DNA from 2 places in the Methylobacterium sp. 37f genome. Region 2 is predicted to be linked to the other one. Evidence: predicted binding sites of a transcription regulator. Region 2 holds the regulator's gene; the other holds the start of a gene.
The links. Region 2 encodes HrcA, which represses chaperone genes, less so after heat shock. Its sites were predicted from a motif close to GTTAGCACTCNCNNNNNGNGAGTGCTAAC; they were not measured.
Positions count from the first base shown of each region.

Region 1 (3,413 bases), on a different contig from region 2:
TCGCGCATCGGACCGTAGAGAAGCAGGACAGCAACGGCCTGGCTGATACCGGCCGCCACCAGAACCCAGACCGGTTGCGGAAAGTACCAGGCGGCCCCCGCCATCAGAACGAAGGCGAGGGCATTCTTGACCGCGACGAGGTTGAAGTAGAGCGCACCGTCAAAGCGCGCGCGGACGAGCGCGGCATGATAGTCGAAAACCCCGATGCCCAGCGCGGCCACCGCAGCACCGGCCGTGATCGCGAAATGGCTGTCCGCACCCGGCTGAAGCGAGACGCCGAACACGGCACAGAGCAAAGCCGCAGCGAACAGGGCCAGCGCCAGAAACGCGTAGGCATGGTCGAGCCCGTGGCGGATCCAAGGCTCATCGACGCGCACCCGAACGGAATAGAAGCGCGTCGCCGACAGGCGAAGCCATTCGAACAGGATGGTGTTTGCGACGATCGCACCGGCGGTCGCCAAAGCGAACAGGCCGAAATCGGCGGGCCCGAGCAGCTTGGCGATCAGGAGCCCGAGGACGAAGTTCAGACCTGCATTGAGGACGAAGGCAGCGATCACGGCCATGGCGCGGACACTTCATCCTCGAAGGCTGCTTGGACGGGCAGCGATGCAACCGGGTTGGTTTCGCACGCGCGACCGAACAATTCGTCACGCCCTCAGATCCAGCCCCGAATCCGAAAGAAAACGACCGGAATGATGGCGCTGAGCGCGATCAGGGTCAGGCCGTAAGGATAGCCGTAGAGCCAGTCGAGTTCCGGCATGTGCTTGAAGTTCATGCCGTACATCGAGGCGATCAGCGTCGGCGGGATACCCACCACGGAAGCCACGGTGAGAACCCGGAAGGTGTTGTTCTGCTCGATGCTGATGAGGCCCAGCGTGGCGTCGAGGAGGAACTGCACGTTCTCCGACAGGCGAATTTCGAACTCGTCGAGGGAGGCGATGTCCCGGCGCATCGCCTCGAATCTCGGCACCTGCTCCTCCCCGAGGATATGCTCGCATTCGTTTGCGACGAACGGCACGATCCGCTCCAGTCCGAGGAGACTGGAGCGGATCTTCCCGAGCGCCTTTCCGCGTCGACCGATGCCGCGCAGGATACGGCGAAGGGCCAGGTCGCGCCGGCGGGGGTTCTGGTGCGGGACCCTGATGTCCCCGGTGGCGGCGCTGCTGCGGACATCGAAATCGAAGATCCGCGTCGAGAGGGCGTCGAGGTCCGCGCCCATGTCCTCGAGGGCGTCTGCGAGACTGTCGACCAGTTCCTCCACCAGCAGAAGGAAGATCTCCGTGCTGGTGGTGCCCGGTCCGTCTCCGGCATCGATCCGCCTCTTGACCTCCGCGAAGGCCCGCAGATCGTGGAAGCGGACGGTGAGCAGGCGATCCTTCGTCAGGACGAAGCCGAGGGGTTTGAGCTGAGAATCCAGTTTGTCGAAGGTGATCATCGGCGTGGAGAGCGTGAAACCGCTCTTCATCCGGCGCAGACGGCTCGAATTCTCGACCTCGCTCAGCGCTTTGCGCGACGGTACGCTGATGCCGGTGGCAAGTTGGACCCGCTCTGCCTCGGCACTGCTCGGATCCTTGAGGTCGATCCAGACGGCATGGGAGGGATAGGCGCTATCTGGCGCCGCAGGCTCGACCGCACCCTGCGGTCCATGAAGCTCGATCATCCGCGAAGGACTTTCCGTCGGGGTGTGAAATGAAGGAAGGATCCTGTCGTCGGAACGTCGTCGGACCCTGCGACAGTCTTGACTCGACGGAGCCACGCGCCTAACTCGGCGCCATCGTTAGCACTCACCTAGAGAGAGTGCTAACGGCCTGGGTTGAGCGCGCTGCCGCGCCGCATCAACGCCGTCCACGAATTTGAAGCAAGAGGGCAGCTCATGAAGTTCCGTCCGCTGCACGACCGTGTCGTCGTCCGCCGCATCGAAGGCGAAGAGAAGACCAAGGGGGGCATCATCATCCCCGATACCGCCAAGGAGAAGCCGCAAGAGGGCGAGATCGTCGCCGTCGGCCCCGGCGCCCGCGACGAGGCGGGCCGCATCAACGCGCTCGACGTCAAGGCCGGCGACCGCGTCCTGTTCGGCAAGTGGTCCGGCACCGAAGTCAAGATCGATGGTCAGGACCTCCTGATCATGAAGGAATCCGACATCATGGGCGTCGTCGCCTAAAGCGCGGCCCGCCTTCTTCCCTCGATCCTAGCTGAGTCCTTCGAGCGCGCTCTCGTTTCGAGCGCCTCAGGGCTCTCAACAACTTAAGGATTTGAACATGGCAGCAAAAGAAGTCCGTTTCGGCTCCGATGCCCGCGAGAAGATGCTCCGCGGCGTCGACATCCTCGCTGACGCCGTCAAGGTGACGCTCGGTCCCAAGGGCCGCAACGTCGTCATCGAGAAGTCCTTCGGCGCTCCGCGCATCACCAAGGACGGCGTCACCGTCGCCAAGGAGATCGAGCTCTCCGACAAGTTCGAGAACATGGGCGCCCAGATGGTGCGCGAAGTGGCCTCGAAGACCAACGACATCGCTGGCGACGGCACTACCACCGCCACCGTCCTGGCCCAGGCCATCGTCCGCGAAGGCGCCAAGTACGTCGCCGCCGGCATGAACCCGATGGACCTGAAGCGCGGCATCGACCTCGCCACCACCGCTGCCGTGAAGGACATCACGAGCCGCGCCAAGAAGGTCGCCTCGTCCGAGGAAGTCGCCCAGGTCGGCACCATCTCGGCCAATGGCGACAAGGAAATCGGCGAGATGATCGCCCACGCCATGCAGAAGGTCGGCAACGAGGGTGTCATCACCGTCGAGGAAGCCAAGACCGCCGAGACCGAGCTCGACGTCGTTGAGGGCATGCAGTTCGATCGCGGTTACCTTTCCCCGTACTTCATCACGAATGCGGAGAAGATGGTCGCCGAGCTCGAGGACCCCTACATCCTCATCCACGAGAAGAAGCTCTCGTCGCTCCAGGCGATGCTGCCGGTTCTCGAGGCCGTGGTGCAGACCGGCAAGCCGCTCGTCATCATCGCCGAGGACATCGAGGGTGAGGCGCTCGCCACGCTCGTCGTGAACAAGCTGCGCGGTGGCCTTAAGGTCGCGGCCGTCAAGGCTCCCGGCTTCGGCGATCGCCGCAAGGCCATGCTCGAGGACATCGCGATCCTGACCCAGGGTCAGATGATCGCCGAGGACCTCGGCATCAAGCTCGAGAACGTCACCCTCCCGATGCTCGGCCGCGCCAAGCGCATCCGCATCGAGAAGGAGACCACCACGATCATCGACGGTCTCGGCGAAAAGGCGGACATCGAAGCCCGCGTCGGCCAGATCAAGGCGCAGATCGAGGAGACCACCTCGGACTACGACCGTGAGAAGCTCCAGGAGCGCCTGGCCAAGCTCGCAGGCGGCGTCGCGGTCATCCGCGTCGGCGGCGCGACT
Region 1 covers NZ_JAGHKN010000033.1:11,543-14,955, forward strand. The annotation lists gene J7U37_RS18945 (lipopolysaccharide biosynthesis protein) at 1-563, opposite strand, end outside; gene J7U37_RS18950 (magnesium transporter CorA family protein) at 656-1,660, opposite strand; gene groES (co-chaperone GroES) at 1,874-2,161, shown strand; gene groL (chaperonin GroEL) at 2,259-3,413, shown strand, end outside.
Region 1: the regulator HrcA is predicted to act here: its motif matches at 1,777-1,805, upstream of groES (co-chaperone GroES).

Region 2 (3,413 bases):
GGCAGCATCGAATACTCGGCCGTCACCCAGCCCTTGCCGGAGCCGCGCAGCCAGCCCGGGCCACGCTCTTCGAGCGAGGCCGTGCACAGGACCTTGGTGTCGCCGAAGCTGACGAGGCAGGAGCCCTCGGCATGGCGGGAGACGGCACGCTCCAGGGTCACGGTGCGCAGTTCGTCGGTCGCGCGCTTCGAGGGGCGCATGCCGCTCTCCTTCCAGAATCAGGGTTGGGAGCGGGCTTTACGGGTCCGGGTCCGGGCCTGCAAGCGAGGCTGTTACGCGAGGCCTGCCGGCGGACGGGGGATGGCCTATACGAAGAGGGCCGCCCCGAAGGGCGGCCCATGGCCGAAGAGGGCCACCCCAAAGGGCGACCCGTGGCACGAATGCGCTCAGTAGCGGTAGCGGTGGTGACCGAAGTGATGGCCGCGGCGGTGACCGTAATGATGGCCGAAATGGCGGCGATGGTGATGGCCGAAGTGGCGGCCGCGATGGTGGTGGTGCCGGAAGCCGCGGCGATGATGACGCCAATGGCCGCCATACTGCACCTGGGTGAGGCCGACGGCCGGAGCGGCGACTTCGGTGGACACCATGGCGGGGGCGGCCTGGGCACCCTGGGGTGCGCCGAACAGCATGGCGCCGACCATCGCGAGAACGATGGCGAACGACTTGATCAGGCCGGATCGAGCTGAGTGTCTCATGGGTCTCTGCCTCCTGGTGGCTTCGGCTTGAGCGATTCGCCGGCGGGTGTTCACCGACGACGCACCCATGCAGATCGCGATGGGCGAGCGAGCCGGAGAACGATAGGCCCGGCAAATCGCGGGATACGGCAACGCACGACCCGGCCGGATCGTCGCAAATGGCCAAGCTGTTTCTTTGGGCAGCGGCGCGGTCTTGCTTCTCATGAGGCAAACGGCGTGGGAAAGGCCGGGCGTATCGTTTCGGTGCCGCGGTGCGTTTGGAAGCGGTGCGTTGTCAGCGCCGCGCGTTCGTGAAGGCGCGGCGCCGCCTTTCCGGCCCGAGGCCGCCCTGGCGACGGCGCGGTGGATTGTATTAACCCGTGGAGGACGTCACACTCCCCGTCTCAGGAATGGATCGTGACCGAGCCCGCCCGCCCCTTTTCGACCGTGCAGCAGATGCAGGTTCTCAGCGCGCTGAACGAGCGCTCGCGCGAGATCTTCCGTCAGATCGTCGAAAGTTATCTCACCACCGGTGAACCCGTCGGCTCGCGCAACCTCGCGCGCATCCTGCCGATGTCCCTCTCGCCCGCCTCGATCCGCAACGTCATGGCGGATCTCGAGCATTCCGGCCTGATCTTCGCGCCCCACGCTTCGGCCGGGCGGCTGCCGACCGAGCAGGGCCTGCGCTTCTTCGTCGACGCCATGCTGGAGGTCGGCGATGTCGGGCGCGAGGAACAGGAGCGGATCGAGACCCAGATGCGCGCGGCCGCGTCCGGCCACACCTTCGATTCGGCGCTGGCCGAAGCCTCGATGCTGCTCTCCGGCGTCTCCCGCGGGGCCGGAGTGGTGCTGACCACCAAGACCAACGTGCATCTGAAGCACATCGAGTTCGTGCGTCTCGACCCGACCCGCGCTCTCGTGGTCCTGGTCTCCGACGACGGCTCGGTGGAGAACCGCCTGCTCGACCTGCCGCCCGGCCTGCCCGCCAGCGCCCTGCAGGAGGCCTCGAATTACCTGAACGCCCGCCTGCAGGGACGGACGCTCGGGTCGCTGCGGGCCGAGATCGAATCCGGCCGCCAGGTGATGAAGCGCGAACTCGACGCCATCACCGAGCGGCTGGTCGATGCCGGTCTCGCCGTCAGCGTCGGCCCTTCGGATGCCCGCCAGCTGATCGTGCGCGGACAGTCGAACCTCCTCGACGACCTGCGCGCCGCAGAGGATCTCGAGCGTATCCGTCTGCTTTTCGACGACCTCGAGACCCAGAAGGATGTGATCGAATTGCTGTCGCGCGCCGAGGGCGGCGAGGGCGTGCGCATCTTCATCGGCTCGGAGAACAAGCTGTTCTCCCTGTCCGGATCGTCGATGATCGCGGCGCCGTTCCGCGACGGCTCGCAGAAGATCGTCGGCGTCGTCGGGGTCATCGGTCCGACGCGGCTGAACTACGCCCGCATCGTGCCGATGGTCGATTACACCGCCCGGGTGGTCTCCGGGCTGCTGGATCGCAAGCGCTGAGCGATACCCGTGAGAGGCGGAGGCGAAGCTCCGCCTCCGCATTGCGTGCGACCGACAATCAGCCGCGGATCACGTCGACGATCTCGTAGGTGTCGGGATCGACGATGACGATGTCGTCGCCGACCAGCACGTAGCGGTAATCCTCGTATTCGGGCGCGATCCGGACGATGTCCGGCGGTAGGTCGTAGAGGGTGTAGCTGCGGGCGATGGCCGTGCCGACGCTGAGAGCGAACACGCCGGCGGCCAGACGCGGAACTCCACGGCGGATCACGCTCTGACGGAACTCCGTGCGCTGCGGGGCCGCGAGACGGCCATAGGCTCCGCGCACCGCTCCCCGATCACCCCTGTCGTCGCGATCCGTCCGACCGTCCCGTCCGCCACGGTCGTCCCGGTCGGCCCGGCCATCACGATCGGCTTTTCCATCGCGGTTGGCCCGGCCATCACGCTCCGCCTTGCCGTCACGATCCGCCCGGCCGTCACGCTCCGCCTTGCCGTCACGATCCGCCCGGCCATCGCGATCACCCTTCACGTCCCGGTCTGCCCGGCCGTCACGTTCGGCGGTGCCGTCCCGCGTTGCAGCGCCACCCGTCTCGCGGCCGCCCCGTTCGCCGGTTGCCTGTCCCGGGCGCTCGCCGCCGCGCGGACCCGCACCGCCCTCGGCCCCGCGCGCCCCGGCTCCACCGGCCTCGCCGCGCGATCCGGTGCCAGCCCCGGTTTCAGCGCCACCAGCCCCGCCGCGCATCCCGCCGCCGCCCGCGCCGCCGGCTCCCATGCCCGCGCCTCCGGCGCCACCACCCGCGCCCATGCCGGCGCCACCACCTGCACCGCCGGCGGCACTACCGCCCGCGCCACCACCCGGGCCGGCCTGCGCGAACGCCGTCGTTGCGCCGAGAAGAAGGGCCGTTGCCGCTACCGTGCTCCGGAAGAGCTTGCTCATGGGGTCGTTTCCAGTCTCGTTGTGGGAAGCACCGTCCCGTGCCGTCGCCCTCCGCAACGAAGTTCTACGAAAGACCGTTCCGCCTTTTCTTGATCTGATCTTACGACGTTTGCCGCGCGGGCATTTTGTACGAGCTGCGTAAGCTTAGCGATCGGTCTTCCACAGCCAAGTTTACCGTTGATCTTGTCGGTGTACGCCAACCCGCTGAGCGGGCTTGTGAAACCAGCCTCACAGAGTAACGTCCGCGCCAAAGACGCCGCTGACCGGCGACGCCGAGAGCACAGGGACGA
Region 2 covers NZ_JAGHKN010000001.1:118,774-122,186, forward strand. The annotation lists gene rph (ribonuclease PH) at 1-200, opposite strand, end outside; gene J7U37_RS00560 (hypothetical protein) at 387-695, opposite strand; gene hrcA (heat-inducible transcriptional repressor HrcA) at 1,131-2,186, shown strand; gene J7U37_RS00570 (DUF1236 domain-containing protein) at 2,245-3,123, opposite strand.